DNA from 3 places in the Paenibacillus sp. FSL H8-0537 genome. Region 3 is predicted to be linked to each of the others. Evidence: riboswitches for the same ligand, from Rfam matches in the RefSeq annotation. Region 3 holds a riboswitch; each other region holds the start of a gene.
What was found. Region 3 has a riboswitch for cyclic di-GMP ahead of MHB80_RS01115 (glycosyl hydrolase). Riboswitches for the same ligand answer to the same signal wherever they lie in the genome.
Positions count from the first base shown of each region.

Region 1: linked by a shared signal. The riboswitch ahead of MHB80_RS23955 (transglutaminase-like domain-containing protein) and the one ahead of MHB80_RS01115 (glycosyl hydrolase) in region 3 are both predicted to bind cyclic di-GMP.
Region 2: linked by a shared signal. The riboswitch ahead of MHB80_RS10825 (methyl-accepting chemotaxis protein) and the one ahead of MHB80_RS01115 (glycosyl hydrolase) in region 3 are both predicted to bind cyclic di-GMP.

Region 1 is NZ_CP150290.1:5,640,339-5,650,511, reverse strand. Features, by position in the region: gene MHB80_RS23995 (ABC transporter ATP-binding protein) at 1-1,305, shown strand, start outside; gene MHB80_RS23990 (SPFH domain-containing protein) at 1,822-3,153, shown strand; gene MHB80_RS23985 (hypothetical protein) at 3,278-3,727, shown strand; gene MHB80_RS23980 (hypothetical protein) at 3,776-4,342, shown strand; gene MHB80_RS23975 (hypothetical protein) at 4,482-4,667, shown strand; gene MHB80_RS23970 (type 1 glutamine amidotransferase domain-containing protein) at 5,332-5,853, shown strand; gene MHB80_RS23965 (response regulator) at 6,129-7,292, shown strand; gene MHB80_RS23960 (hypothetical protein) at 7,382-7,912, shown strand; cyclic di-GMP riboswitch class I at 8,272-8,357, shown strand; gene MHB80_RS23955 (transglutaminase-like domain-containing protein) at 8,371-9,183, shown strand; gene MHB80_RS23950 (SdrD B-like domain-containing protein) at 9,439-10,173, shown strand, end outside.
Region 2 is NZ_CP150290.1:2,582,277-2,592,449, forward strand. Features, by position in the region: gene crtI (phytoene desaturase family protein) at 1-522, shown strand, start outside; gene MHB80_RS10785 (phytoene/squalene synthase family protein) at 506-1,378, shown strand; gene MHB80_RS10790 (carotenoid biosynthesis protein) at 1,375-2,100, shown strand; gene MHB80_RS10795 (lysophospholipid acyltransferase family protein) at 2,105-2,824, shown strand; gene MHB80_RS10800 (glycosyltransferase family 2 protein) at 2,800-3,996, shown strand; gene crtI (phytoene desaturase family protein) at 3,972-5,468, shown strand; tRNA gene MHB80_RS10810 (tRNA-Pro) at 5,643-5,716, opposite strand; tRNA gene MHB80_RS10815 (tRNA-Thr) at 5,726-5,801, opposite strand; gene MHB80_RS10820 (YrzA family protein) at 5,916-6,125, opposite strand; cyclic di-GMP riboswitch class I at 6,290-6,373, shown strand; gene MHB80_RS10825 (methyl-accepting chemotaxis protein) at 6,530-8,236, shown strand; gene MHB80_RS10830 (GntR family transcriptional regulator) at 8,415-8,789, shown strand; gene MHB80_RS10835 (ABC transporter ATP-binding protein) at 8,809-9,507, shown strand; gene MHB80_RS10840 (hypothetical protein) at 9,504-10,173, shown strand, end outside.
Region 3 is NZ_CP150290.1:250,801-260,973, forward strand. Features, by position in the region: gene MHB80_RS01085 (hypothetical protein) at 70-342, opposite strand; gene MHB80_RS01090 (DNA-deoxyinosine glycosylase) at 503-1,021, shown strand; gene MHB80_RS01095 (DUF1934 domain-containing protein) at 1,103-1,549, shown strand; gene argS (arginine--tRNA ligase) at 1,552-3,231, shown strand; gene MHB80_RS01105 (glycosyltransferase family 2 protein) at 3,584-4,600, shown strand; gene MHB80_RS01110 (mannosyltransferase family protein) at 4,604-5,863, shown strand; cyclic di-GMP riboswitch class I at 5,952-6,039, shown strand; cyclic di-GMP riboswitch class I at 6,120-6,207, shown strand; gene MHB80_RS01115 (glycosyl hydrolase) at 6,293-7,240, shown strand; gene MHB80_RS01120 (glycosyltransferase) at 7,662-9,860, shown strand; gene MHB80_RS01125 (Wzz/FepE/Etk N-terminal domain-containing protein) at 9,927-10,173, shown strand, end outside.

The DNA.
Region 1 (10,173 bases), 1.6 Mb from region 3:
ACGATGTTTGTCGTTCATTGGCCGTTTGCGTGCGCTTCGCTTGCCATTTTACTGGTTTCCTTTGCGATCAGCGCCCGGTTTGTACAGCAGATCCGCACACTCTCCGAGCAATCGCTCCAGCTTCTGGCCAGGATGACGGGGAAATTCTCCGACTTTATCGGAGGGATACAGCTTGTGAAATTATTTCATATTCAGCCGATCTATGCGCAGTATGCAAGCTTGAATGAACAAGTAACGAGAGTAGCCACACAAACCGCCAGAAAGAATGGCATGCTGGCCGCCGTAAATTATTTTGTCAGTTATGTGACATTCTGCGGAATCATAGCCATAGGCAGTCTGCTCTATACCTATGGGCTTATTGGAATGGGAACCGTAGCGGCGCTGGCCGTGCTTCAAATCAATCTGACCCACGCCATTATGAATTTTGGCACGACGCTGTCCATGGCGCAGAACTCGTTGGCGGGTGCGCAGCGTCTGCAGCAATTATTGGACGAGCAAGAGGAGCCGGAGCAACTCGGATCTCGGCAAGAGGATGAGCCTTCGTTTAAGACCTTGTCTGCATCTTCGCCTGCCATGGTGGAGTTTCAGAGCGTAGAATTTTCCTATCTGCCAGGCAAAAAAGTTCTGAGCGATGTATCTTTGCGAGTAGCTCCAGGACAAATCGCCGCGATCGTAGGCAGCAGCGGCAGCGGCAAAAGCACTCTGATCAAGCTGCTGCTGGGCTTCTACCCCATTGACGGCGGGGAACTTCTGATTCAAGGCAAGCCGCTAGGACATTATACCTTGGACGAGCTTCGCGCACGCATCGCCTATGTGCCGCAGGATGCCTTCCTGTTCAGCGGAACGATCGAAGAGAACATTCGTTACGGAAATCCACAAGCCACGGAAGAGGAGATCATAGAGGCGGCCAAAGCGGCGCATGCGCATCATTTTATTGAGGAGCTGCCCGAGCAGTATCGGACGCAGGTGGGGGAGCGTGGGAAGTCTTTGTCAGGCGGTCAGAGACAGCGGATTGCCATTGCCCGCGCATTGCTCAAGAACGCCCCGATTTTGCTGCTGGATGAGGCAACGTCCGCTTTGGATTCCGAATCGGAATATTGGGTGCAGCAGGCCCTCAACCAATTGATGGAAGGCCGAACGACCATTCTGATCGCTCATCGGCTCAGCAGCGTGGAGAAAACGGATCTGATCATGGTCATGAATGAGGGAACCGTTGTCGAACAGGGCACGTATCGGGAATTGCTTGAACGAGGGGCCTACTTCGTGAAATTATACGGTAGCACGGAATTGAGTAAGAGGGGGTGACAGGGGGTGACGCCCCCTGATCTCTCATTTCTGTACAAGCGGGGCGCATACGGCGGCGGTTCATAAAGGATAACGAAATGAACTGGCAAAGAAACGCATAACTGTGGTATGCATCTTCTGAACCGTTTTTTTTCAGTAGGGTTGTCATGTAAAAACTCAACTTGAAAAGTATCGGGTGACAAGAGTCAGGAGCGCCAGTTGGTCTATCCGGTATGACGAATTTGATCAAAATCGAGCAATATGGCGCATAGCCGCAAGCCTAAACGATAAGCTGAATGTAAGCTAAACGATAAGACATGGATGATAGACTGGCCTAGGTGGGACAGGATTATCGATCCATGTCTTTTTTCTTATGATTAGGTTTGCCAAAGTCGAAAGCTGGCGAAATTCGCTCAAATATGTGGAATATGGAACATAATTTTGTTGAAAAACAGGAAAATTGTTCTTATTATTAAATGTATAGAGATAGAAGCTTTAATAGATTTGAAAATGTCAGCATGATAGAGGTGAGAGGGAATGGCTATAGTAGAGGTGGTCAAATACGACGGTTCTCCGGACGTATACGCTTGGAAATACCCGAATGCGGAGCTAGGAACCTGGACGCAGCTAATTGTTAATAATACGCAAGAGGCGCTGCTATTCAAGGGCGGTAAGGCGCTAGATTTATTCGGGCCTGGCAGGCATACGCTTAGTACGCTTAATATACCGATTTTAAACCAGCTGGTTAATATCCCTTTTGGCGGAAGATCGCCGTTCTCGGCCGAGGTGTGGTTTGTGAACAAGCAGGTGTCGCTCGATGTGAAGTGGGGAACGGCGTCGCCGATTCAATTGCAGGACCCGAAATACAATATTGTTATTCCGGTTCGGGCTTTCGGCCAGTTCGGTATTGTAATTGAGGATTCACGCCAGTTTTTGTCGAAGCTGGTCGGAACGCTTCCGCTGTTTAATCAGGACACGCTGTCCAAATATTTGCGCGGCATGATTATGATGAATATTAATGAGCTGCTTTCTTCTTATCTGGTGTTCAAAAAAGTGAGCTTGCTTGAAATCAACGCCTACATCGGCGAAATTTCCAAGCATGTCGAGGAACGGGTTGGCGCGCTGATGCATCCCTTCGGCATTCGGCTCGTCAATTTCTTCATTGATTCGATCAGTACGCCGGAGGATGATGCCTCGCTGAAACGGCTGCGTGATGCGCTTGCGCGCAAAGCAGAGATGGACATTATCGGCTATAACTACCAGCAGGAGCGTACCTTCGACACTCTGGAGGGCGCAGCGAAAAATGAAGGCAGCTCGCAAGCCGGCGTCATGGGCGCAGCGCTCGGACTTAGCATGGGAGCGGGAATTGGCGGCATTTTCGGCAGCCAATTTGGGCAGCTGGGCGAGCAGCTATATGGTGCAGCAGGCGCAGCTCAGGTTTGTCCAAGCTGCCAAAGCCGCAACGATGCGCAGGCGAAATTTTGCAACAGCTGCGGCAAAGGGCTTGCTGGCAGCTCCGCCGGCGGTCAGGCGGGAGTGCCTAGGCCCATCCATAATTGCGATAAATGCGGCATGCCGCATCGGGAAAATTCTAAGTTTTGCGCCAACTGCGGTGATGCTTATAATCCTTGTCCAAGCTGCGGCGCGGATTGTGCGGACGATGCAGTCAATTGCAGCGCTTGCGGCGAGACGCTGCCGCGTCCGTGTAGAGGCTGCGGGGAGCAAGTGGCCGCAAGCGCCAAGTTTTGTCCGCATTGCGGCACCAATAACAGCAGCGGCAGCCAGCAATGTCCGGGATGCCGTCATGAAGTTCAGGCAGGGCAGAAGTTTTGCCCAGAATGCGGGCATGGACTTGCTGGCAGAGCATAGCTCCTATGCAGCTCGTGTGCAGTTCATGGGAGGGGCAAGTGTTGGGCCGTGGCAGCTATCAAAAGCAGCACATTACTGCGTGTGAGACGTAATGGCGTTGCTGCTGGGAAAGAGGGAAAGCTTCATGAGTTTGACGTTTCGCGTAATTGGCGTGGGATTTTTGCTAGTGGTAGGCTATATGCTAGGGGAATATGATAATAGGCCAAGTTCACTTTTATTTTCACAAAAAGTAGGGTTATATATTTTTGGAGCGATTCTACCCGCTCTGTTCTTTTTTTTACTGGCTTATTTTGCTGCCAAAGGAGAGAAGAAGAAGGATGCCTCATGGGTTGCCAACATTCGGGTGAGCCATGCTACCATACAACAGAACACGTTAGAAGCTAAAAAAATGGCCGATGAAATGAGGCATGCGCGGCTGCAGAGGGAGCAGGCAAGGGAAGGCAGGGCTCCTGCGAGCAGCTCGGGACAGGGGAGAAAGTCTGTTGCTTGCCCAAGCTGCGGCAACCATACAATGCTATGGCCTAAACAAACGATCCTCTGTGAATATTGCCATGCAAATATTGAATACCGCTAGGTGTAAAGGCTCCTATGCCATACGGAGCGAAAGACGGGGTGAATGAAAATGGCAGCTGGTTTTTGGCATAAGGCAATTGGCGTATTGTGGGCTGCTTTAGGTCTCATCATATATCCTAATACATTGCCCCAGTCAGGTTATGGAGTAGATGGCATCATAGCCTCTTGGATTGTCGTCTTTTTATTTCCTGGTGCTTGCCTTATTTGTGTCGGGGCAAGGAAGAACAGGCGTTTTAAATGGAAGCAAAAATATTTAGATGAACAGGAGCCGTATCTTGTCCAGTTTCGATTGGAGCTGCAGAAGCTGGAGCATGAACAGGAGCTTGCAAGAGAAGAGCGTGAACGAGCCGAAGAGGAGGAAGAAGCCGAAGAAGCGGCTAGGCTAGAGGCTGAGAAGGAAGCGACGCTAGCGGCTATTCGCGCAGAAGCGGAGGCAGTGGCAAGGCGTGAAGCGAAGAGCCGTACTTCACCGCCCCCGCCTCCACCGTCGTCTCCACCTCCACCACCCCTCATGCCCAAAAGTATCAGCTGTGCGGGCTGTGGCGCGAGAAAGGTGCTGCAGCCTATGCAGAGCATGGAATGCGACTACTGCGGAACGATGCTGGTGTACAGTTAACACGAGCAGTGCCTGCATGGTAGGAGCGGAGGTGATTAGAGCAGCAATCGTTTAGCCTATGTAGAGGTTAACGGATGCTGCTCTTTTTATTAGGGAGCAGGGTGTCGTCTTTGTAACGAAAGGAAGAGGAGGAAGCGAGATGGGTGGAGTACTTAAAATCATTGCAATCGGATGCCTTGTGAATGGCATGCTGTTCACACCGTACTATTGGGGAGGAGAGAAGTCCTTCGCGGAGCAGGCTTTATTTTTCGGTAAATATTTCGGGATAACAGCGGTGGTCATATTTATATTAGGAGCAACAAGACTTGGGAGCGAACATCATTAAAATAGAAGAAAGTGGATGAAGCTACAGAGGCGGGATGAGTTATGCTAGAGAGAAGCGAGAAAATCGGTGTGTATATAATTGGATCGGTATGGCCAATTATTGGAGTTATCTTTTATATAATTGTATTACCGGATTCATATCAGGGAAAATTACTGCTGAATATACTTCTTTATTCCGTGATTTTTATTTTCCCAGCGTGGATTTTAGTTCACCTTGTTTTACAGTTTGCAGAACGTGAACCAGTCCAGAAGCCGATTAGGGAAGCAATAGAATCCCTGCGACTTGAATTGCAGAGCGCGGAGCAAGAGCTAGAGCTTGAGAGAAGTACGGCCGAGAATGAAGAGCAAGAGCGGAGAGCTGCGTGGGAGGCCGAGGAGCAAGCAGCAGCGGCAGCCCGTTTAGCGGAACGGATAGCGGTTCATAATGCTAGGCAAAGCCCCCCGCCCCCGTCTGCCCCACCGTCCGTGCCTAAAACAATCAGCTGCCCAGGCTGCGGTGCTAGTAAGTTGTTGCGTCCAATGCAAAGCGAGGAATGCGACTATTGCGGGAGGATGCTCGTGTATCGTTGATCGCATCTGAGCATCAGGATTTGTTTGCGAATCCTTTTTTTAGGGTAAAGTAAAATAGAGCCCAAACAAGAAGGAGCGTGTAAAGGATGACGCAAATGAAGAAGGTGGCTTTTCTGCTGGCCGATGGCTTTGAAGATTCCGAAATGCAAAATCCGTATGATGAAATGGTGAAAAATGGCCATGAGGCGGTTATTATAAGCTTGCGCAGCAATGAGGAATTGAAGGGCAAGCAAGGCACAATTGCCTATAAGTCGCATCTGGCGATTAATGAGGCAAAGGCAAGCGACTATGCGGCGATTATTATCCCTGGCGGGGCATCCCCCTCCCACTTGAAGGAGGATGCGGCCGTGCATGCTTTCGTAAAAGATGCTGATGAAAAAGGTATAACCATTGCCGCCATCTGTCACGGCCCGCAAGTGTTGGCTGAGGCTGGGTTGCTGCAGGGACGGACGCTTACAGCTTATCCGGAGCTGGAGCAGGAAGTGCTGGCAGCTGGGGGACATTTTCGTAATGAGGAAGTCGTGGTAGATCGCAATTTGATTACTTCCCGTACACCAGAGGACGAGCCTGCTTTTATTCAGGCAACGATTGAACAGTTGGGCGTCAACGCCTGGTAGACTATCTAGCAGAACAACTGGATCGTCCATTCTATCCATTATCGCTGCGAGTTTTGCCTTTGAACAAAACCCTAACCGCAGAGCGTAAGAGCAGCAAGCGTTTAGCCTACTTGAGGTTTAGCAAATGCTGCTCTTTTTAATATGCAAATTTTCCTGAATTTGTAACGGCTATTCAAGCCAAATGATTGCGGCAACTATTTAACTGGATTATAATTGTTGTCAGCATGGCAGAGTTTGTGAACGAGTGGTTATTTCGTATATTAAAGGAGTAAAGCATGAAGGTTATCCTTGTAGATGATGAATGCCTCGCTTTGGATTACTTGGAGCGACAACTCGTGAAATTAAATAACGTAGAGGTTTTGGGGAAATATGAGGATCCGATGACCGGGAAAGAGCGGATTTTACGCGATCTGCCGGATGTCGTATTTTTGGATATTAATTTGCCTGAAGTGAGTGGCATTGCGCTTGCTGAACAGCTTCTTGAGGTCAGGCCGGAGCTGAATATCGTATTTGTAACCGCTTATGATGAATACGCAGTGAAAGCTTTTGAGCTGAATGCACTGGATTATGTCGTCAAACCGATTCATCCTGAGCGCTTATTGAAAACGATGGAACGGATTCAGAAGCGGCTGGATTCGTCTGCGAAGGATAAAGAGCAGGCTCTACAGTCAGTGAAAAATGCGAATGAGGAGCAGCATCTGGTTTTGCAGCTATTGGGGCAGTTCAGTGTGGAGTTTTCCGGGAAAAAGGATGCAGCCATAAGGTGGCGTACAACGAAGGCGCAGGAGTTGTTTCTGTATTTGCTCCAGCATCGCGAACAGCTTGTAAGAAAATCGATATTAATCGATTTGCTATGGCCCGATAATGGGACTGAAAAAATATATGCCCAGCTGTATACGACTGTGTACCATATTAGGAAAACGCTAGATCAGTTTGGAAAGTGTTTTCACATTGCCAATACAACAGAAGGATACATAATGACGCTGAATCAGGTTGTGCTCGATGTAGAGGAATGGGAGCGGGGCATTGCTGCCGCACCGCCGCTAGCGGCTGCAACGCTTGCGGAATACGAAGAGACTATGAATCTTTATAGAGGCGATTATTTAAAGGATTATGATTATTGGTGGGCGGAGAGCGAGCGCCAGCGGCTGAAACGGTTATGGCTGAATACTTCCTATCGATTGGAAGAATGGCATGTCGAGCATGGTCAGCTGGATAAAGCGATTGCTGGATATATTCGGATTATAGAGGAGCATGCGCAAGCGGAAGAGGCTTATTTTGCCTTAATGCAGCTGTATGCGTCTAAAGGAAATCATCTTATGGTTAATCAGCAGTACAATGTTTTAACCGCCGCGCTGATAGAAGAATTGAACGAGCAGCCAAGCGCGTACATTATAGAATGGTATAAAGAGTGGAAAAGCAGCGTTAGCACGTTGTAGGGCCTATTTTGTAAATTTTTCGAGATTAAACAGGGATTTTGTCGAGAAATTGTAGAGTTGCCTTATTTATAATGGAGGAGCAGGTGAAAATGGAGACGGACAAGCTTTACGGGCTTCATTTTCAAAAAATAGCATGTTCAAAGGAATGGTTGAAGAAGATGATGATAACCGAGAAACGGCAAATAAACGTCATTCGCCATTTTCGCTATCCTGAGCTGGCTTGCTGTATAAGCGAGGGAGCCCAGCACCTACGACAGCTGAATTTAAATCAAGTGACCGATTACACGATCGTTCGAGGCTTTTATACCCATCATCGAGGTCATTTTATTGGGATTACAGCTACTTCTGAGGGGCCTTTGTTTTTCTATGACAAGCAATATTTTCAGCTTTCGGAAGGGAAATTTATTATTGCTCTGGAGCATGACGACAAGCGAAACACGTTCTCTTTTTGGTGGGATGGGGTAGAAATATGTCGCCTGAACTATCAGCGGCAGCTTTATCGGTACAATGAGGGAATCGTGGATGACGGTATTCGTGATTTTTTTGCTTGGCTTTATTTGTCGACAGGACCGAGGAAGTTTTGGAGATTCCAAAAATTTTATACGGTCAAAAGCAGCTAAACGCTGGTTCGGGTATCAGAATTTTATCAGCCGAAAAAGGATTGATAAAACGTATGATGGAGCTGAAGTGGGATGGGCGCTGAACATTTGAAAGAGTTTCAAAGCTTGAAGCATGAGGATGAAATGCGGTATATGCTCCTGCTAAGGGATGTAAAGGGCATGCTTAAAGAGCGGAAAGAAGAGCCTTTTATGAAACGGTTAAAGCGGAGATGGATGAAGAAAAGCCAGAAAATACAAGCCTCAGCCTGGAAATAAAAAAGGTTTAACGTATTGTTTGTTGCAAATAATGGGTATATACTAGAGATAATCATAGATTAATATAAGGTAGTTCTTCTACCTAACACCACTTACAAAACTTTACACGATAACGGCAAACCTGTCGAAAGGCAGGGACGCAAAGCTAAAGGGCCTTCTCTATTATTTAGATGGTAGCCTAGCCACCGAAGGGAGTTTTTTTTATGCGCAAAAGTTTAACGGTTATGATTTTGCTTGCATTGATACTGTCCGTGTTCCCGCAAGCAACTGCTCAAGTGGCAGCAGCTGGGACAAGCTGGCTCGATGAATCCAATGTGGATAAAGGAAGCATTGGTATTCGTTATGAGGTCAAGTCGGGCATAGATACAAGGCTGGTTGTAGCCAAAGACGGCAAAAATTACACATATGCGCTCCGGGCAAACCAGACAGAAGAGTGGTTTGCGCTTCAACTGGGCAATGGAGACTATACGATTACATTATTGGAAAACGTCAGTGGAACCAATAAATATAGAGCAGTTCAAACAGGCAAAGTTACCTTGAATTTGAGTGACAGCAGCCTCGTCTATTTAAACTCCATTCAAAATATTGACTGGAGCAGCAACAGCAAAGCGGTCAAGAAAGCATTGGAACTGACTAAGGGGAAAAAGACGGATACCGAGAAGGTAACGGCAATTTACAAATATATTGTAGCGAATATTTCTTACGATCATCAGCTTGCAGCTAAGGTGACCAACGATTATTTGCCACAAATCGATCGTACGTTTAGCTCGCAGAAAGACATTTGCTACGGTTATGCTGCATTAATGGCAGGCATGCTTCGCAGCGTGGACATTCCGGCTAAAATGGTGACGGGCAAAGCGTCCGATGTATCTAACTATCATGCTTGGAATGAAGTATATTTGGACGGCAAATGGATCACGATCGATACGACGCTTGATGCTGGCATGAAGAACAGCAAGAAAGCGGGCAAAATGATTAAAGACAGCTCGCGTTATACAGCTGCTAAAGTCTATTAAACGGATCTAAGCACATAGAAATGAATAGGCACGTACAGAAGCTTCGTCTATCCTTCAAGGGATGGGCGGAGCTTTTTTTGCTGTTATTTAGGCTATCGAATGAAGGGGAAGCTTGTAAAGTTTTTGTACAGTTGGGCTAGATATAATTTTCTTATTTGAATGCAAGGAGGGAGAGGATGGAGAAAAACTTGGCTTTCGTGAGGTAATCACAACAATAGAACAACTAGACAAGATAGAGAAAAAGAGAGGATTGATATGATGCCCGCAAGTAGACAGAGAGCGATCAGGCAAAAGATTTCCTGGATCATGCTGCTCGTTTTGCTGCTGCAAGCCGCATTCCAGCCATTCGCAGCGCCAATACAGGCAGCAGGTCCGATTACAGGACTGACTTTTACAAAGACAGCTAGTGTGAGCACCGTTAATGTAGGCGATACCTTCAAGTATACCATCTTGTATCAGGCGGATGGCGCGACTCATGTTGGTAAGAATGTAACGATTGTTGATACTGTACCGGCACAATTTGAAATTGTGGATGGCTGGGAGGATGGAGGCTGGGATACGAAAAACGGCCAAACCCTTACGGTTAATGCACATCCACTGCCTTCCGGTACTTCGGTGAAGCTGGAAATTCCAGTGAAAGCGAAGCCGACTGGCTCAAGTTCGGTTGTTCCTACGACGAATACGGCGATGATTACACTCGTTGATTCAGCGGAAAGTACAACAGCATCGGCGAATGTAACGATTAACGCGGACCCGAATCCAGTAGCTACACCGACGCCTACAGCAACACCGACGGCGACACCAACTGCCTCAACCTATGACAAATGGTGGGCTTACAAAAGCCAAGACACCGGATTTGGCGGCGGAGTTCCAATTATTGGCGGAGCGGTTGAGTATACGGTAGGCATTAAAGGCGAAGCGGGCAATACGAATCCTGGCAGCTTGAAATATGCGACGTTAGTCGATACGCTGCCGCCAGATGCCGTATAT
Region 2 (10,173 bases), 2.3 Mb from region 3:
GAAATTTTCAAGGAAAACCGGCTGCCCGATGATCCGTCTTTTTATGTTTTTTATCCGTCCGCCTTTGATGATACCGCTGCGCCAGCGGGGGAGAGCGCGATGTATGTGCTGATTCCATCGCCTGCCGCTCCGCATGTCGATTGGGCGCAGGAGACGGCTAAGCTGGTCGAGCATGTGCTTAGCGAAGCGGAGCGCCGCGGCTTTCCTGGGCTGCGGGAAACGATTCGCTGGCAGCAAGTTCGCACGCCTGCGGATGCCGAGGCTGACGGCTTGTACAAGGGAGGCAGCTTCGGCATTGCGCCGACGCTGCTCCAGTCCGCCGTCTTTCGTCCGCAAATTGTGCCGTATGGCATCGAAGGGCTTTATGCCGCAGGCGCTTCGGTTCATCCCGGCGGTGGGGTGCCGATCGTTATGCAGGGCGCGAGAATGCTTGCCCAGCATTTGTCTACCGCCGTTGCGGCTCAAAGAGCAACAGCAATGCCTACAATGATCCAGGAGGTGCAGGATGGAAACAGCATTTAGCCTAAATCAGTGCGAGGCGATGATTCGCAAAGGTTCATCCAGTTTTTATAAGGCATTTGGTTTTTTGCCAAGCCCACGCAAAGAAGCGGTTTACGTCATTTACGCCTTTTGCCGGATTATAGACAATGCAGTCGATGAACCGGAGAAGTCTCCCTATACGATAGACGAGCTGGAGGCGCGGTTCGCTCATTTGGAGCAGGCGGACGGGCATTTTATATGGCCGGCGCTGCGCTGGCTGTTTCATCATTTTCCGGTCAGCAAGCAGCCTTTTTTTCGCCAAATGGAAGGACAGCGTCGCGATTTGGTGCTGACCCATTACGAGACGATGGAGCAGCTTGAGGACTACTGCTACTTGGTTGCGGGAACGGTTGGCGAAATGCTGCTGCCCGTCCTGCATAACCATCCGGATGAGCAAATTGTAGAGGCTGGCATTTATTTGGGCAAGGCGATGCAAATCGTCAATATTGTGCGCGATGTTGGCGAGGATCAAGACCGTGGCCGTCGCTACCTGCCGCTTGAAATGCTGCGTCAGTACGGCTATAGCGAGCAAAGCTTTGAGGCCGGGGTCATTGACGATCATTTTCGGGCGCTTATTCATGCGCTGGAGCGCCAAGCGAAGGATTGGTTTCACAAGGGGCTGGCGAATTTAAGCAGCTATCCGCCGGAAAGCGCGTTTGCGGTGGAGCTTGCGGCTGGCTTTTACGGGGCTATTTTGGATCAGGTGATTGCGAATCGTTATGAGGTGTATGCGAAGCGGGCGGTCGTGGGGCCGCTGACGAAGCTGAAAATTTATAAATCGATCAAAGAGAAATATTTAACGGATATTATGCTGGAAAGCGGAGCCGTATCGTTATGATGCGGCAGCTGTTCTTATTCTGGTATGTGGTGGGCCTCATTCTTATGCTGACGATTGGCGTTCCGGCGCCGCTGGCCTTCTCGAACGGCTTGTTTCTCGTCTTTTATGCGATGTATGCAGTTAGCCTAGAGCAAGGCTTGCGGGAACGGACTCCTTTAAGCTGGGGGCGCATCGCATTTGTCGGACTCTCGACGTTCGGTGTAGAATGGCTGAGCGTTACAACGGGCTGGCCGTTTGGTGAGTACAACTATACGCCAGTGCTCGGTTTTCTGCTTGGCGGCGTGCCGGTAACGATTGCTTGCGCCTGGGTCGGCGTATTTCTGAACGGCATGCTGCTATCGAAGGGCGACAATCGTTGGGTGCGGGCGCTGCAAACCGGACTTTTCACCGTTACGCTGGACTTGGTGCTCGATCCGGTAGCTTATGCTCGGGGCTTCTGGCTGTGGGAAGAGGGCGGTGCCTACTTTGGCATTCCGGCGACGAATTTCATCAGCTGGTTTATGATCTCAGCGGCGCTGTCGCTGCTGTTTCCGGTTCGCGAAATTACGCACGCTGTACGCCGGGAGTCGGCAAGGCTGGGCCAACTCATGCTGCTCATGTTCGGTGTGCTTGGCATGAAGGAAGGGCTGTATGTGCCAATGCTCATAGCTGTCGCTGCGGCTGCTGTGCTGGAAGGAGTCGTGATTCGCTATCATCACATCGCAAAAGAGCAGGTGGTTTGAGGAGGTGTTTTTCCGTTACAATAAACACTATTTGCTGAAACGGCATTTTCATGAAGTGTCGCTGCGAGGGGAGCTGGAGCAGGCTCTGGCCGATCGTCCTTTGCTGATTATTATGAATCACAGCAGCTGGTGGGACGGGCTGCTCGTCTACCATATGATTCGGAGCGAGTCGCAGCGGCAGCATTATATGATGATGGATGAGCGGCAGATGAAGCGATATGCTTTTTTTCGCCGCATTGGTGCTTTTTCGGTGAATAAGGAAAATTTGCGGGAAACGGCAGCCTCGCTGCGTTATGCAGCTGATCTCATGCGAAGCGGTGGAGCCGTCTGGCTGTTTCCGCAGGGCGATATTTTTCATTTGGAAAGCCGCCCGCTGCAATTTCAGACGGGGGTCGGCTATTTACTGGAGCGCTGCCCGGACGCTGCTGTGCTGCCTGTAAGCTTGTATTATACGATGGGGCTGCATCAGAAAACGTCTGCCTCCTTCTCTATTGGCAGCATGATCGAGGCGGACTGGTGCGCTCTGGGACGCAAAGAAGCGACTTTGCTGCTGGAACGCAGGCTGGAGCAGCAGCTCGGCGAGCATCGGCTGGCTGTTATTGCGAGTGCAGACGGCGAGCGGGATGGCTTCCGCCTGCTGCTGGCGACCGGGCGCTCGGTCAATGAGACGTTCGACCAGATGAAGGGGAGGACGGCGAAATGGAAATCGTTTTTTGGACGATAGCAGCCGTTCTGGCGCTGCAGCTGCTGTTCGTGCTTTGGAATTTGCGCCAGCTGCCGCAGCTAGGCGGCACGGGGGAAGGCCGGCTGTGGCTTGCTGGAGGCGAGGGAGCGGTAGCTGACATTCCGCCAAGGCTGTCCGTGCTTATTCCAGCACGCAACGAAGCGGAGCGAATTGGGGCCTGCGTGCAGGCGGTGCTGGCGGCGGAGCAATCGCCGCTGCTTGAGGTGCTTGTGCTGGATGATCAGTCTGCCGATGGCACGGCTGATGTGGCGATGTTGGCCGCGCAGGGAGATAGGCGCCTGCGCGTGCTGCGGGGAGCGGACTTGCCAGACGGCTGGCTGGGCAAGTCGCATGCTTGCCAGCAGCTGGCGCAGGAGGCGCGCGGCGAATGGCTGCTGTTTCTGGACGCCGATGCGACGCTGCGGCCGGGGGCTCTGCCTGCCGCGATGGACACGGCGCTGCGTCAAGGGAAGGGGCTGATTACGGGCTTCCCCCATCAGCAGACTGGGTCTTGGCTGGAGCGGCTTGTCGTGCCGCTCATGAATTTCACCATCGCCTGCCATCTGCCGATCGGGCTGGTGCGTGGCTCTACTGACGCCAAATTCGTGGCGGCGCATGGCGCTTTTCTGCTGATCCATGCCGAAAGCTACGCGGCGATTGGCGGACACCACAGCTTCAAATCCAAGCTGCTCGATGATATGGAGATGGCGCGTGCGGTGAAGCGGGCGGGCTTGCCCATGACGCTCGCCGATGTATCGGGGCAGGTGAGCATGCGCATGTATACAGATGCAGCGGGCGTGTGGAACGGCTATAAGAAAAATATTTTTGCCGGAACGGGTCGCCAAACGGGCCTTCTCGCGGCACTGGGTATATTTTATGCGCTCATCTATTTGCTGCCGCCTGCTATGTTCATCGCAGCTTTGCTTGCTTACGCCGTTTTTTCGGCAGGGACGCTGGCAAGTACGCTTGCCGCCTGCTTGCTGCCGGCCGCGATAGGCTGGCTGCTGGCGATCATCATTAAAGGGGTGATCGATCATCGCGGCCGCTTGCCGGTGTGGTTTGCTTTATTGCTGCCGGCTGGCATTGTTATGCTTCTTGGCATAGCTGCCGCGTCATGGCGTGCAGCGGCGAGCGGGGAAGGGTATTTATGGAAAGGCAGGCGTTATCTATGAAGCGGGTTGTCATCATTGGCGGCGGCATCGGTGGTTTATCAGCGGCAGCCCGCCTTGCGCATGCAGGCTATGCGGTCACTGTGCTGGAGCAGCAGGAGAAAGTGGGAGGCAAGCTCCAGCGTATCCAGCTTGGGGAATATCGCTTTGATCGGGGGCCAAGCACAATAACGATGACGCATGCTTTTCGCAAGGTGTTTGTTTCAGTAGGCCGCCGCATCGAGGATTATATTAATTTTTATCGACTGGAGCATGGAACGCGCAACTGCTTTACAGATGGCTCGGTCGTGGATTTATCCGCTGACCCGGCTGTGATGGAGGAGCAAATTTCCCGCTATAGTCCGGAGGATGCGCGGCGGTATCGGGCTTTTATGGCCGAGGCAGCGGTGATGTATGGACAGGCGGAGCGTCATTTTATGAACAAAATGATGGTTTCCTGGCAGGATAAGCTGAGTCCTGGGCTAGCGGCAGCATTTGTCCGCATTCGCCCCCTGACGAAGCTGTCCGTGCTGCTGCGCCGTTATTTCCGTCATCCCAATACACTGGCCTTGTTTGGACGTTATGCGACCTATGTCGGCTCGGCCCCTAATCGGGCGCCAGCCATCTTCGCGATGCTGCCGCATGTGGAGGCGGAGCTTGGCATTTTCGGCGTTCGTGGGGGCACGTACAGCATTATTGAAGGACTTCGCCAGCTGGCGGAGGAAATGGGGGCGGAAATACACACCTCGACACGTGTACAGCGCATTGTTGCCAGTGGCGGCCGTGTAAGCGGGGTAGAGACGGACGGCGGTTTTGTGCCCGCTGATCTGGTTCTCGCGAACGGTGATGTGCTTTCCGTATGCCGAGATTTGCTCGGCGAGCAGCTGCGGCCCGCGATGACAGACCGCAAAATGGCAAGCTACGAGCCTTCGCTGTCTGGCTTTGTCACTCTTGCCGGCATTCGCAGACGTTACGATAAGCTGCTGCATCATACTGTATTTTATCCGCAGCGGTATGGGGAAGAATTTGAGGCGATTTTCGAGCGCCGCGTGGCGCCCGCTGATCCTGCGATCTATATATGCTGCTCTGCCTATTCAGAACCGGACATGGCGCCGGAAGGCGGCAGCAACCTGTTTATTTTGGCGAATGCCCCTTATACGTCGGACGCTTGGAGCTGGGAGAGGGAGGCGGAGCGTTATCAGGAACGTCTGTTGAAGCAGTTAGCTGCCTATGGCTTGGTGGGACTGGAACGGAATATGGAGCAGCTTGCTGCTTATACGCCGGAGGATCTGGAGCGGGATACGTCAGCATTTCGCGGCGCCATCTATGGCATTTCCTCGAATTCAGCGAAGCAGACGTTTATGCGGCCGTCCAATCGTGCGGATTTGCGTGGACTGTGGTTTGCAGGCGGAACGACCCATCCCGGCGGAGGAACGCCGATGGTTGCCATGTCAGGGCTGCTCACCGCAGAGGCGATGATTCGGCAGCATTCTTGAAAGAATCTAATGGTGCAAAAGAAAAGCCGCGTCTGGCTGGGTGCAGTAATGCATCCAGCCAAGCGCGGCTTATTTTTTATAACATGGGGCTCATGCCCACAAACTAAAAAGGGTCAAATAAAATAAAAAACCCTTCTAGGATTAGAGGGCCTGCTTGAAACAACTTATTAAATATCGGGACGACACGATTTGAACATGCGACCCCCTGGTCCCAAACCAGGTGCTCTACCAAGCTGAGCTACGTCCCGGGAAAAAAATGGTGCCGTCGAGAGGACTTGAACCCCCAACCTACTGATTACAAGTCAGTTGCTCTACCAGTTGAGCTACAACGGCGTGTTTATGAATCGGACACAAGATGTATTATGCCACAGAAGTTTAGGAGGATGCAATACCTTTTTTTAATTTTTCGAAAAAAAATTCGGGCAGCAGTCAAATGCCCGAATCGGCCTATTTTTTAACTTTAAAATGAACGACTGCGCTGTACAGCATTTTCCCGCGATCGGGATGAAAGACCGCATGATGGCTAATAGCGTGAACTTGTAAAAGCAGTGCCTTATTCGCTTCAATTTGCTGGTCAATATGCTTCTCCAGCGTTCGTAAGTCAAAAGCCTCAAAGAATTCGATTTTATCCTCAATTAAATCTAGTCGAAAATCCATCATTAACCCCCTCAAATCTCTTGCATGCCTAGCTTTCGTTAATAGTATAACGTTGTTCAGCACTAGTTTCAAAGTATCATGTCGGCTAATCACGTTTTTTGTAATTTACAAAAGGGTTTTCCTAAATTATACTTTAAAAGTGTCGAAATAAATAGAAAATTACATACTGAAAAAGGCAAACTTATTGAAAAATAAGGGCGCAAAGTTATGGGCCTAAGGTATTAAGCTATGGCTGCCAAACTACCGGTACAGGACTATAGGCTGATTCAGCTATCCAACTCGTAACGGTGATTGAAAAGCTTTTGTTTTTTTTCAGTGTAAGTAGGAGAGATGGAGTGAAAATGGTGATTAACCGATTGAAAAAGGCAAAATGGTTAAAATGGACATCAGGGGTTTCTGATTTCTTGAAGAAACAAAAGGTCACAACGAAGCTGCTGTTCATTACTTCATTAATTACTTTGTTTAACGTGGTGGCTGGCGGTTGGATTTTTATGCAAAATGCTTCGGTTAGAAGTACAGTGAATGCTTCAAATGAGCTTCAGGAGGCCAAAAAGGAATATCAAGGTGTATCGGATTCGATGCTGCGCACGCTGCTTTCGATGATTGATGCAGTAGAAAACGGCAGCACTGGCGATGATGGAATCAATCTGGCGCTTAAGACGATGCCGGAACGGGTAGAAAAGCTGAAGTCTATACTGGCCTCTCTGGATGCGAAATATCCTCACGGAGATAATGGCAATGCCTATTCGAACCAAGGCAATGTGTTTGGTCTTGCGTTGGAGCAGCTCAACAATGAAAACGGCAATTATAGCCAGCTGACGATTGAAGATCGTTCCGCCAAGGTCAAACAGCTTGTTAGTACATATACGATTGTTCTCAGCTTTGCGAATGAAACGGTAGAAAAATGGCTTGAAGTGGATTCGATTGCAACTCAAGATGCATTGAACAGAAGTCTTGCGGCTGCCAATACGATTATTATAATCAATATTGTGCTGCTTGCCGTTTTGCCGTTCCTCATGTCCTATTCGTTAAGCCAGAATGTGAAAAAAGGCATCGTTGGCTTAATGAAGCGAATTGCCTCCTATCAAAATAACGATTTTACGTATGATGGGAAGCTGGATCGCCAAGATGAATTTGGTCAAATTGACCGTTCGCTGGAGCAAATGGGAAGTGCGCTTCGCGACACGCTTCGTTCGACTATGGATGTCAGTACGGTTGTTCTGCAAGCCTCGCGCAATATGGGCGATATGATTGTTCGCAATCAGAATGCTTCCGAGCAGGTGAAAGAAGAGATTGGCAACGGCAAAACGATTTTGATGACCCAGTATGATGATGCCACCTCCATCTCTGCCGTAACGGAGCAAATATCGGCAAGCTCGCAGCAAATTGCTGCTTCGACCGAATATATTAACCGCGATATGAAAGAAATGAGAGAGTCGTCGCGCACAGGCTCCACCGATATGAAGGGCGTCGTGCAAATGGTCAATCAGACGGTGCAGCAATTTGCCCGAGTAACCGAATCCTTTGACCGGATTAATGAGCGCTACAATAATGTAACGAAGTTTTTGGGCGGCATTCAGGATTTGAACACTCAGACGAATTTATTGTCTTTGAATGCTTCGATTGAATCGGCGCGTGCAGGCGAGCATGGCAGAGGGTTTGCTGTAGTAGCAGAGGAGATTCGCAAGCTGTCGAGCCAGACGGATATCATTTCCAAAGATATTACGAAGGAGCTTAAGCTTATTCAGAACGATTTTGCCGACAGCAGCCAGAGCTTGAGCAGCTTCTCAGAAGTGATTGAAACGACGAAGCAGGCATCGGTGACCGCGAGCGAAATGTTTAATGGCCTGGAAAATCAAAGCAGCGTCTTGTCCGAGCAAATGGGCGAAATTTCCGTCGGTATTGATGAAATTACAAAGGGTATTACCGATATTGTTGGTTCTGTAGACAAGCTGCTGCAAACCTCCTCCGAGGTGAATGGCAAAATGGAGCAGATGAGCGGAATGTCCGAGGATCAATTTGAGGTATCGATTCAGCTTCAAGAGCTGGCTGAGAAACTGCAGGGCTCTTCCACTAATTTGCGCGAAAAAGCGGCTGTATTCAAGGTGTAAGCTCGCTTTTAATGGATTAGTAAATGGAGCAATAAAAAGGAATACTAAAGAGTAAATAGCTGCTTTCAGCGCCCGTGGGCGATTGGAGGCAGCCTTTTTTTTATCCAGCCCTTTACAACAACAGAATACTAGTGTACTATTTAGATATAACACTAACACATTAACACGGAGGTGACTTATGCCGATTGAATTTGACAACAACCAGCCAATCTACATCCAGATCATGAACTACATTAAACAGCAAATTATTAGCGGGAAACTTAATCCCGGCGATAAAATCGATTCGGTGCGCGAGCTTGCAGTGGAGCTGCAAATCAATCCGAATACGATACAGCGTACTTTTCAGGAACTGGAGCGTGAAGGCATCGTCGAAACAAGGCGCGGACTTGGAAGATATGTAACGAGCGAGGAGGCGGCGATTGTGAGCATTAAGAAAGAGATGGCGGCTGATCTGCTTGGACGTTTCATACAGGGGATGCGGGATTTGGGCTTTAAGCAGGAGGACATTGTAGCGATTGTATCGGAAGCAGTTAGCAAGGAAGAGCAGAAATAGGCGGGGGGAGAATATACGAATGAAGAAGATTGTTGAACTGCAAGCCGTAACGAAAAACTACGGATCGAGAAAAGCGCTGCATAATATTAATTTAAACCTGGAAGCTGGCAAAATTATTGGTCTGCTTGGCAGCAATGGCAGCGGCAAGAGTACACTCATGAAGCTGGCGGCAGGACTCATTCAGCCAACCTCAGGAAGCGTTCGAATTTGCGGAGAGCCGATTGGCATCGGGACAAAGGCGGTTACGTCCTTTATGCCAGATCAGCCGGTAACCGAGTCGTGGATGCGGGTGAAGGATGCCCTTCGTTTTTTCAGTGATTTTTATAAGGATTTCGATCAGGAGAAAGCGGGGAGCATGCTCGACTTTTTGAAGCTGGATCGCAATGATCGCATTAGCTCTTTATCCAAAGGGATGAATGAGCGGCTGCAGCTAACGCTGGCGCTGTCGCGTCAGGCTAAGCTTTATTTACTCGATGAGCCGATAGGCGGCGTTGATCCCGTCGCGCGGGGCAAAATTTTGGACGCCATCGTTAAATTTTATAATGAAGACAGCTGTGTGCTCATCTCGACGCATTTAATTACAGATATCGAACGGGTTTTCGATGAAGTCATTTTTATTCAAAACGGCGAAGTTTCACTGCGTCAGGATGTGGAGAGCATACGCTCCAAGCATGGTAAAAGTGTAGATGAACTATTCAGGGAGGTATTTTCAGAATGATAAACTTATTGAAATATGACTGGAAACGCAATGCGAATTTAATTATGGGCTCGGCGGCGGCGCTTATTATTTTGCAGGGAGCACTTTCCTTTTTTACTGCAACTCGTAATTGGCAGCCTGCAATGTCGCTTACATTAATGTTCATGGGCTATTTATTCGTTGCCCTCATGTTGATCATATTTTCCTCAAAGACGTACTCCCACAACCTTAAATCGTACGGTCGCCGCTTATTGCCGCTGGCCACGTGGAAAACAATCGCTTCGCCGCTTCTGCTGCAATTCATATTATCAACTGCGCTGAGTGGGCTCGTGCTGCTTCATATTTGGTTGTTTAAATGGCTCTCTCCAAGCGCCTCACTGGATTTATTGAATCTGCCTAATTTCGAGACAGGCGTCCTATTTTTTATTTTGATATTTTGGACGCTCCTATTTTTGATGCTGATGGTCTATTTTTCGATTACTGTAGGGCATCTCTTTAATAAAAAGCTTTTTCCATGGGTAGCAATAGCGGTCTTCGTCCTGCTGCAATTTTTCATGGGCTATGCGGAGAAATGGTTGTTTAACGATGATTTATTCGGCACGATGGCCTCAGAGCTTACCTCTTCAAGCTTGACAATCTTAAAGTCCCCAACAGGCGAAATTTCGATTGGCAACTGGGGCGTTATGT
Region 3 (10,173 bases):
TTATGCATGGATAAGTGAGGCCTGGGTGGCAATTGGAGGGGGAAGCGGAGAAGCTATGCTTGCCCCAGCTCAGGGTCCGAAAAAAAGCACGGCGAGCGGTGAAAACATAAAAATATACCAGCTGAGCAGCAGAAAGTTGACCGTTGCGATAGCTGCGCACCAACTAGATTGTTTCCTAGCCTGGAATGGGCCGAATAAGCTTATGATTGAGCCTGCTAGGCTGCTTGCAAACCCAATAAGCCACTGCGAGCCGAACAGCTGTAGTTTTGTTATTAAAAAATAGACGGTTAAAAGTGCCATACATGCGGCTAATAAGGTAAGTGTGCTGCGTGCTTTGCTCATTTGATCAGCTCCTTGTCTTTTTATTTTAGAAAAATAATGCGGATTGAAGAAGTACTAACTTTGTGTAGTACTTCTTTTTAGCGTGTCTTTATTTGCGCGCGAGATATTTCCCTTCAAAAATGCCATAATAGAAAAAAAGCTGGCAGGGGGTGACAGAGTGATGACAGAGCGTGTTTATTCTTTTCCACCCGTCATTGATGAGCGGGCCCGCGTGCTGGTGCTGGGGACGGCGCCGAGCGTGAAATCGCTGGAGCATCGCCAGTTCTACGGTCATCCGCGGAACTATTTTTGGGGAATGGTGTATGGGTTGTTTGACGCTGGAGCACCGGACGAGGATTATGCGAAGCGGCTCGCTTTTTTGCAGGAGCATCGGCTGGCGGTGTTCGACGTCATTGAATCCTGCGAGCGCGAGGGCAGCCTTGATGTGAACATTAAAGATGAGAAGCCCAATGATCTGCCAGCGCTGCTGGCGCAATATCCGGGGCTGCGCTGCTTTGCATTTAATGGAACGAAGGCGTACGATACGTTTCGAAAATATTTTCGCGAGCATCGGGCGTTTGACTCGCTCGCGCTGCTCAAGATGCCGTCAACGAGCCCGATTCCGACGCAGAAAATGCGAAACCTTGAGGACCGGATCGAAGCGTGGCGCGGCATTATTCCTTTTTTGGAAAAACAGTAATCGCCCTTAAGCGTTGAAATTGCAGGGATACGTGTATATAGTAGAAGCATACGTTAAGACTGAAAATACAGGAGCACGAGCATGTCAGAAAGAATGAACGTCAGCATTAAGCTGGAAAGCAGGCAGGATGGCGCTGTTCAGGTGGGTGAGCACCGCGGAGAGCTGTTTCGCAAGGACCGCTCGCTCTATATCCGCTATGAGGAAACGGTCGAAGGCGAAGCGAATTCAGAGCCAATCAGGTCGCTTATTCGCTATCGCCAAGGCGAGCTGCTTATTACGCGCCGGGGAGCGGTAGATTCGGAGCAGCTTTTCGCTATTGGCGGCAAGCGGGCTGGACGCTATCGGTCCCCATTTACGTCTTTTCAAATGGAGACGGAGACGGGGCAGCTCGCGCTTCAGGCGGAGGGCGCTGCTGCAGGAGAACTGGCGGAGCCTCCTTTTTCAATAGAATGGAAGTATGATTTGTGGATCGACGAGCATTTATCTGGCCGATTTCATATTCGGCTGCATATTCAGGGGGAACAGTAACGATGAGTGGAAATGTATTAGAACAATTGTATGAGCAGGTAAAAGCGGCTATTGCCGATGCGGCAGTAGCCGGCGGGCTCGCAGCACGCGAGGAGCTTCCGGCATTCGTGCTGGAGGTGCCTAAGGATAAAGAGCATGGCGATTTGGCGACCAACGCAGCGATGCAGCTGACTAAGCTGGCGAAGAAAAATCCGCGGATGATCGCCGAAACGATTATCGCGAATCTCGACTATGCGAAAGCATCGATCCAATCGGCTGAAATTGCGGGGCCAGGCTTCATTAACTTCCGTATGGACAAAAGCTATTTGTACAGCGTTGTTGGCGAGGTTGTCTCAGGTGGCGACAACTATGGACGTACGCAAATCGGCGCAGGCAAGCGCGTGGAGATGGAGTTCGTCAGCGCTAACCCAACGGGCAGCCTTCATCTTGGACATGCACGCGGTGCGGCGGTTGGCGATGCGCTGTGCAATGTGCTTGAATATGCGGGCTTCGAAGTGACCCGCGAATATTATATTAACGACGCCGGCAATCAGGTGAACAACCTGGCAAAGTCGATTGAAGCGCGCTACCAGCAGGCGCTGGGCAAGGAAGCGGAGATGCCGGAGGACGGCTACCACGGCGCGGATATTATTGGTTTCGGAGGGCTGCTTGCTGAGCAGGAAGGCGATCGTCTGCTGAGCCTCAGCACGGAGGACCGTCTGGAGTTTTTCCGCAGCTTCGGCCTGGAGCGCGAGCTGGACAAGATCAAGCATGATCTTAATCGCTTCCGCGTTGGCTTCGATATCTGGTACAGCGAAACGTCGCTTTACAAGAACGGCAAGGTTGAGCAGGCGCTGGAAGCGCTCAAGGAAAAGGGTCATGTATACGAGGAAGAGGGCGCAACCTGGCTCGATACGATGCCTTTCGGCGATGACAAAAATCGCGTGCTCGTCAAAAATGACGGCTCCTACACCTATTTGACGCCCGACATCGCATACCATATGGACAAGTACAGCCGCGGCTACGACCGGATGATCAATATCTGGGGTGCAGACCACCACGGCTACATTCCGCGCGTTAAAGCGGCGATGGAGGCGCTTGGCAACGATCCAGGCAAGCTGGTCGTATTGATTGCCCAGATGGTCAGCCTGTTCCAGGACGGCGAAAAGGTGAAAATGTCCAAGCGTACCGGCAAAGCGGTAACGATGCAGGATTTGATGGATGAGGTAGGCGTAGACGCCATCCGTTATTTCTTCACGATGCGCAGCATGGACTCGCATCTGGATTTTGATATGGATCTCGCGATTTCGACATCCAACGAGAACCCGGTGTTTTATGTGCAATATGCGCATGCGCGGATTTGCAGCATTTTCCGTCAGGCACAGGAGCAAAGCCTTGCGCTGCTGCCGCTTGAGCAGATCGACCTCAGCAAGCTGACGTCGGAAGCCGAATATGACCTGCTGCGCAAGCTCGGAGAGCTGCCGCAGGAAGTGGCGGAAGCAGCGGAGCAGTATGCGCCGCACCGCATCGTTCGCTATATATATGAACTGGCCTCCCAGTTCCACAGCTATTACAGAGCAGAACGCGTTATTACCGAAGACGCGGCGCAGACTCAAGCACGCCTTGCGCTGCTTGGCGCTATTCGCACCGTCATTGCAAATGCGCTTCGCCTCGTCGGTGTTTCGGCCCCGCAACAAATGTAATATTACCCATGCAGACAAAGATCAGCCTTTGCGGCAGCGGTGGCAGACAGCTACTCGTGCCGCAAGGGCTTTTTTTTCAAAGAAATGGAGCATAATACGGTCTAAAGGCAAGTGGCCCCAGATACTTCCTTTCTCGGAATGAAACGCGCTGCGCCGCCAGAGGATGGCGACAGCCGTTTCACCTTGAAATATAGGAAAGGATATGATTATCCATCCATTCTCTACATTTCTCGGACTGAAACGCGCTGCGCCGCCGGAGGTGGCGACAGCCGTTTCACCTTGCTTTAACCAAGGTATGCTATTATACTAATTGTCGAAAATGGACAACATCATAGAGAGCGAGGGAAAATTCATGAGAGGCGATGAGTCCGATTTGCCTATTGTATCGATTGTCATGCCCTGCTATAACGAGGAAGAAGCGCTGCCGGAAACGGTAAGACAAATGTCCCTGCTGCTGGAACGGCTGGTGAAGGAAAGAAAGGTGTCCGAGCAGAGCAAAATGCTGCTTGTAGATGATGGCAGCCGCGATAAAACGTGGTCGCTTATTGATTCCTTCCACCGGAGCAACCGTTTTGTGAGCGGGCTGAAGCTTTCTCGTAACGTTGGGCATCAGCGGGCACTTCTTGCGGGCTTGTTGACGGCGAAGGAATATGCGGATTGCATAATTTCCATCGATGCCGATTTGCAGGACGATATTACGGTGATCGACGAGTTTATTGAGAAGTACAAGCAGGGCTACGAGGTCGTATACGGCGTGCGCAACAAGCGGACAACCGATACGATGTTCAAAAAGTTCAGCGCGCAATTTTTCTACAAATTAATGATTAAGCTTGGCGTCAACGTCGTTTACAATCATGCGGATTACCGGATGATGAGCAGGAAGGTCGTTGATAAGCTGGAGGAGTACCAGGAGGTCAATCTGTTCCTGCGCGGCATCATTCCTACCATCGGATTTAAATCCGACAGCGTGTATTATGATCGTCTGGAGCGAACCGCTGGCGAATCGAAATATCCCCTGAAAAAAATGCTCATCTTCGCATGGGAAGGGATTACCTCCTTCAGTGTGTCTCCTATCCGCGCAGTATCGGTTGTCGGCTTTTTCATGTCGGTCATGAGCCTTTTGTTCGCCTTTTATGTATTCGTACGGCATTTGCAGGGCAACACGGTATCCGGCTGGAGCTCGATGATTCTTTCGATTTGGTTCATTGGCGGCATTCAGCTGCTATGCATTGGACTAATTGGCGAATATATCGGCAAAATTTACATTGAAACGAAGAAAAGGCCGAAATACTTCGTTGAAACAGAGCTGCATAACGTTGTATTGGCGGAGCCGAAAACGAAAACGCAGCAATTACAAGAGACGAGGTGACGAATGGAATCGCTGCTGCTTAAAGCAAAATCGAACACGCAAGTTTTGATCTTCCTGCTTTCCTTGTTTGTCATCACGAGAATATTGCTTTATTTTGCAGGCTTTCTCGGCATGAATCTGTTTCCGAACTATCAAGTACCGCCAGACTATGCGGTCGTACAGGGGCATGATTTCACATCGAGCCAGCTCTCGATCCAGACGGATATTTCACAGCTGAAGAAGCCGAGCTTTGAGGATTTAAGGAAATTTGACAGCGTATGGTATTTGGGTATTGCCGAAAATGGCTACGATACGTATAACATCAATGAACCGCATCCTAGTGCAAATTGGGTGTTTTTCCCTTTATACCCTTTGTTAGTCTTCCTGGTGGAGTCTATATCTAAATATGATTCGACGGTCGTGGGAACGGTTTTATCGAATTTGTTTTTGCTCGTATCGCTCTTATATTTTTATGGTATTTGTTTGAAAAGAGGGCTGAAACAGGAGCACGCCCAAGTTGCGGTGCTGCTGCTGCTTGTTTTTCCGACCGCCATCTTCTATGCCGTGCCTTATACCGAGAGCCTGTTCCTCATGCTGTCGCTTATAACCGTATATTATGCGATGCAAAAGCGATATTTTCTCGCGTTTCTATTCGGGGGCTTGTCCGCTGTGACGCGCAATCTGGGCTTCGTCAACTTGTTTTTCGTTGTGGGGACGCTGTTGATTGAACACAGGCTGTACCGTTTCAAGTGGAAGGACGCAAAATATTTAGGTTATGCTGTTATTTCAGCACTGCCGCTGGCCGGTTATCTATTGTATATGAAATGGCTCACGGGCGATTTGCTGGCTCCGATTACTGAACAAAGCATCAACTGGTATCGCAAGACGGTTGCTCCATTTTCAAACTACATTCATTTTATCCAAAAACCATATTTCTCAGGAAATGGCGGCTGGGAAAATGGCCTGCTTGCCTTTATCATTGCCAATGCCGTCCTCGTCATTTTTGCTGCCTTTCTTATTATGCGCTGGAAAGATATTCGTCGTAATGCACATGAATGGCTGTTTTTTGCATATGGTCTGCTGCTTATGCTCATTCCGTTCGCCAGCGCCGAATTTTTGCAAAGCATTCCACGCTATGTCATGGTCGCGTTCCCCTTCTATATTTATTTTGCGGATGTGCTGAAAAATAATAAGCCGCTGCAAATGTTTTATTTCATGATGTTTTTCCTGCTTCATATTGTGTACGCGATCTGCTACTTTAATGGATATTTTTTCGTTGTATAAATTTATTAAAAAATAATTTGACGAAATTTGCGATCAAGGTGTACAATAACACCATATTACATTAGCTCATACTTTATACCTATTACGTTTAACGAAAAGGCAAACTCAGGGAAACCTGAAGTGCGCAAAGCTACAGGGGCTTCATTCCTAACGGAATATGCTCGCCAGCTGCCGAATTCAACATCGCTTCTTCCTTTATTAATCAAGGTAGACTTTGTTCTTTCGGGAGCAGGGACTATCTTTTTTTATTGCTTCAAACACGAAAAGGCAAGCTCAGGGAAACCTGAAGTGCGCAAAGCTATAGGGGCTTCATTCCTACGGGAATATGCTCGCCAGCTGCCGAAGCCCAACATAGCCTCCTTTGCCTGATGAAGGTGTGGCGTGTTCTTCGGACCACGTACCATCATTCGCTCGGGGGAGGAACTTACAATGAAAAAGACAAAATTCGCACTTACACTCCTTATGCTCGCTTCGACGTTACTCTGGGCACTCCCTGTTAGCGCACAAACGAACTTTTACAATGGAGCATGGATCGGCACTTGGCCGAACCAAAGCTTGAACAACATTGCTGCCTACGAGCAACTGATCGGTGGACACCAAGATGTTGTACATACTTTTGTCAATTCGAATCAAGGGATCAATGAGTGGAAGGGTTTTATGGACTATGTAAATAGTAATGGTTCGATTAACCTACTTACCCTTGAATTTAAAAATAAAAATTACAAAGAATATTCGACTGTTGATATCAACAGAGGCGTAGTAGACGCTTACCTGAAACAAACAGCTAAACAATTGATGAACTGGCAAGCGGCTAATAAAAACCCTGAAATCTGGCTGCGCCTTTTCCACGAAGGCAACGGCAACTGGTACGGCTGGGGCGTTGGCGACAGCACAGTGAACACGAACGAAACCTACAAAGCGGCATTCCAACGTGTCGTTACCATTTTCAAGGAGCAAGGCGCAACAAACATCAAATTCATGTACAACGTAAACGCTGAAAATGTTGGCAAAAACGCTTCGTTTACAGCTATGTACCCAGGCGATGCCTATGTGGACATGCTTTCGATCGATGGCTACAATTTTGGCACGAAAGAATCGTGGAGCTCGTGGAGAACGTTTAACGATGTATTCTATGCTTCTTACCAAGCGCTGACAAGCATGTCGAGCAAGCCAATCATCATCGCTGAAACAGGCACAACCGAAAGCGGCGGCAGCAAAAAAGAATGGGTTATTGATGCTATGAACCAAGTGCAATCGCCAGCGTACAGCCAAATCAAAGGTTTGATCTGGTTCAATGAAAACAAAGAATTGGACTGGCATATCGATTCGTCGGCTGATAGCCTGAGCGCTTACCAAACACTGCAAAAAACACTTTAATAGTTTAAGGGCAGTAGTAAAGGCCTAGGCCCTAACCTCTTCTTTAAATCACTAGCTGGTATAGTACTAAATAGGTATTCTGAAAAAACTCTAATTTCGCGTAAACCGCGTAAAATTAGAGTTTTTTCGTTTTTTTTCTACACATTTTCTTAGAAGATTAAGATGTTAGGAATAAAAATTAACTTTTAAAGGGGCAAGGATTGTGATAAGATAACTTTGAATTTGAGCCTTAGCCGCCAAAAATATCATATTTCCGGCCAATTTAACAAATATCGACAGCGAGAATAGACAGTATAGTCAATCTATGTTGTAGATTAGTCAGAAAAGGAATGGAATTATGGCGAATAAATAGAGCGCAAAGGATTGGGGTTATTTGAAAACAAAAGCTAGGTACATATTAACAACGGTATCCATTGCTATCATGATCGTGTATCTAGTATGGAGACTTGTACAAACACTCCCATCTGGCTGGTCATTAATTTTTGGATCGTTGTTACTATTTTTTGAAATTATTTCTATTTTTCAATCTGTTTTATTCCACATTCTTCTGCTAAAACCCACTGAAAGAAAGCCTGCGCCATTACCTGACAACCTTTATTCTGTGGATGTTACAATCGCTACCTACAATGAACCGCCATCCTTGGTTAGAAAAACCATCCTTGCCTGTAAAAATTTGAATTATCCGGAGCATTTATTAAATATTTGGGTATGTGATGACGGAAAACGAGCGGAAATGAGAGAAGTAGCCGAAGGCTTAGGCGTTCATTATATCGATCGTCCCGGAAACGAGCATGCTAAAGCGGGTAATTTGAATCATGCGCTGACGAAAATGAAGGGCGATTTGCTCCTCACTTTGGATGCAGACATGATGCCAAAACCGGATTTTTTACAGCGAACGGTAGGTTTCTTTGCAGAAAATGAAAAGCTTGCTTACGTTCAAACGCCCCAAGTTTTTTACAATGAGGATATTTTCCAATACAACTACTACCAAGGGCGTAATATTCCGAACGAGCAGGATATGTTTATGCGGCTTGTTCAGTCGGGAAGAGACCGTTTTAATGCTGTTATTTATGTGGGCAGCAACTGTATTTTCCGGCGCAGCGCTATTGATCATATTGGCGGTTTCGTTATTGGCACGATCACGGAGGATTTGGCTACGGGGATGAAGCTTCAATCCAATGGGTTTGATTCTTATTGCTTGAATGAGGTATTGGCACTAGGCCTAACGTCTGAGTCCATATCCGATCAAATTAAACAGCGGGCCCGCTGGGCTAGGGGCACGATACAAACGACGAGGATGTCCAATCCGCTTGAGGCAAAGGGCTTATCGTTGATGCAGCGGCTGCTTTATTTCTCCAACCTACTGTACTGGTACTTTGGCGTTACACGCTTTATGTACATACTGTCTCCCATGCTCTTCTTGACCTTTGGCGTGGCTATTCTTGAAACAAGCTTGCAACAGCTGCTTATCTTCTGGCTGCCTTATTTCTTGTTCTCGATTACTGTAGTGCCTTACTTAACGAATAAGAAGCTCAATGTGTTCTGGAACAACGTTTACGAGACGGCCATGACGCCAACGCTATTCCTCGCAGCCCTTCAGGAAACAATCTTCCGCAAGGCTATCCCCTTTGAGGTGACCCCGAAAGGCATTTATCAGAACAAAACGTCCATTAATTATCGCTATATGATGCCGTTGTTCGTTCTGCTTGTGCTATCAGTTGTGCTGATGGCGATAAATGTGGGGCGTATTGTGGGTGCGGGCGAAAATGAATTGCAGTCCATGCTCATTAATTTGTTCTGGCTTGGTTATAACGGAGTGTTTCTTATTCTCGCGCTGCTGCTGGGTTTTGAACGCCCGCGCATGCGGGAGTCGGAGCGCTTCGCCAAGGAGCTGCCGCTCACTCTTCGTTATATGGAAGATGAAGAGCTGAAGATGGAAAACGTCAAGACGCTGGATATTAGTGAGACAGGCTGCCGTATTTATACGGATACGATTTTGCCGCTTCCGGATCGCATGGAGCTGGACATTCCATTATCACAGGACGCTATACGCGTGACAGCTGAGAAAATATTTTATGATAAGCATGGCTCGGGATACCAGGTAGGCTTCAAGCTTCATTGGAGCAACATTGATGAGGAGCGCAAATGGCTTGCTGAAGTATATGGCAATGCGGATGAGTTCGTTAAGGGCGTTTTTCAGGCGGGCGTATGGACTTCCGTAACCAGTTATATTTCTAATTTCAAGTACACCTATAAATCGATAAATCGCAAGTCTCCGCGAGTTAGGCTGAAGCGCCGCGCTTCGATCTTGGTCGATCAAGAGGACCGTTACCGGACGCAGCTGCTTGATATTAGCTACACGGGCTGCCGAATTGAGCTCCCGCAGAAGGCGGCGATGCATGAAGGCAAGAAGGTCAGGCTGCAAATTATCGGCTCAGCGTTCGAGGCAAACGGGCGTCTCATCCGCGTGGGATGGGCTAGGCGCAATAAGATGACGGCGGCCATTGTCTTCGATGAAGCTTTTGATTTAAGCCTGCTGCTGGGGGAGTCCAGCAGCATACCGCCAAGCAAGGAGCTTCGTTCAGGCATTGTGCCAGCAGAAGCGAACTCCAAGTCATAGTAGGGCGAACACGAATGAAAGCCAAGCTATGACGGCGAATGATTGTTTTGCAAGGGGATGAGAGATTTGGAAATACACAGAATTGTTAAGCTGATCATCCGCAGATTGCCGTTTGTCATTATTCCGGCACTGCTGCTGTCAGCCGCAGTGGGCTATGTGAAGATGCAGAGTCCTCCGTCTTATAAGGCAACGGCTGAAGTTGTAATTACCTCACAAGAGACGAGCGATAATTTTACTTCGATTCAAGGCAGTCTCAAGCTGATGGATACGTATAATGTTATTTTGAAAAATCCACTGATTTTGGAGCAGGTAA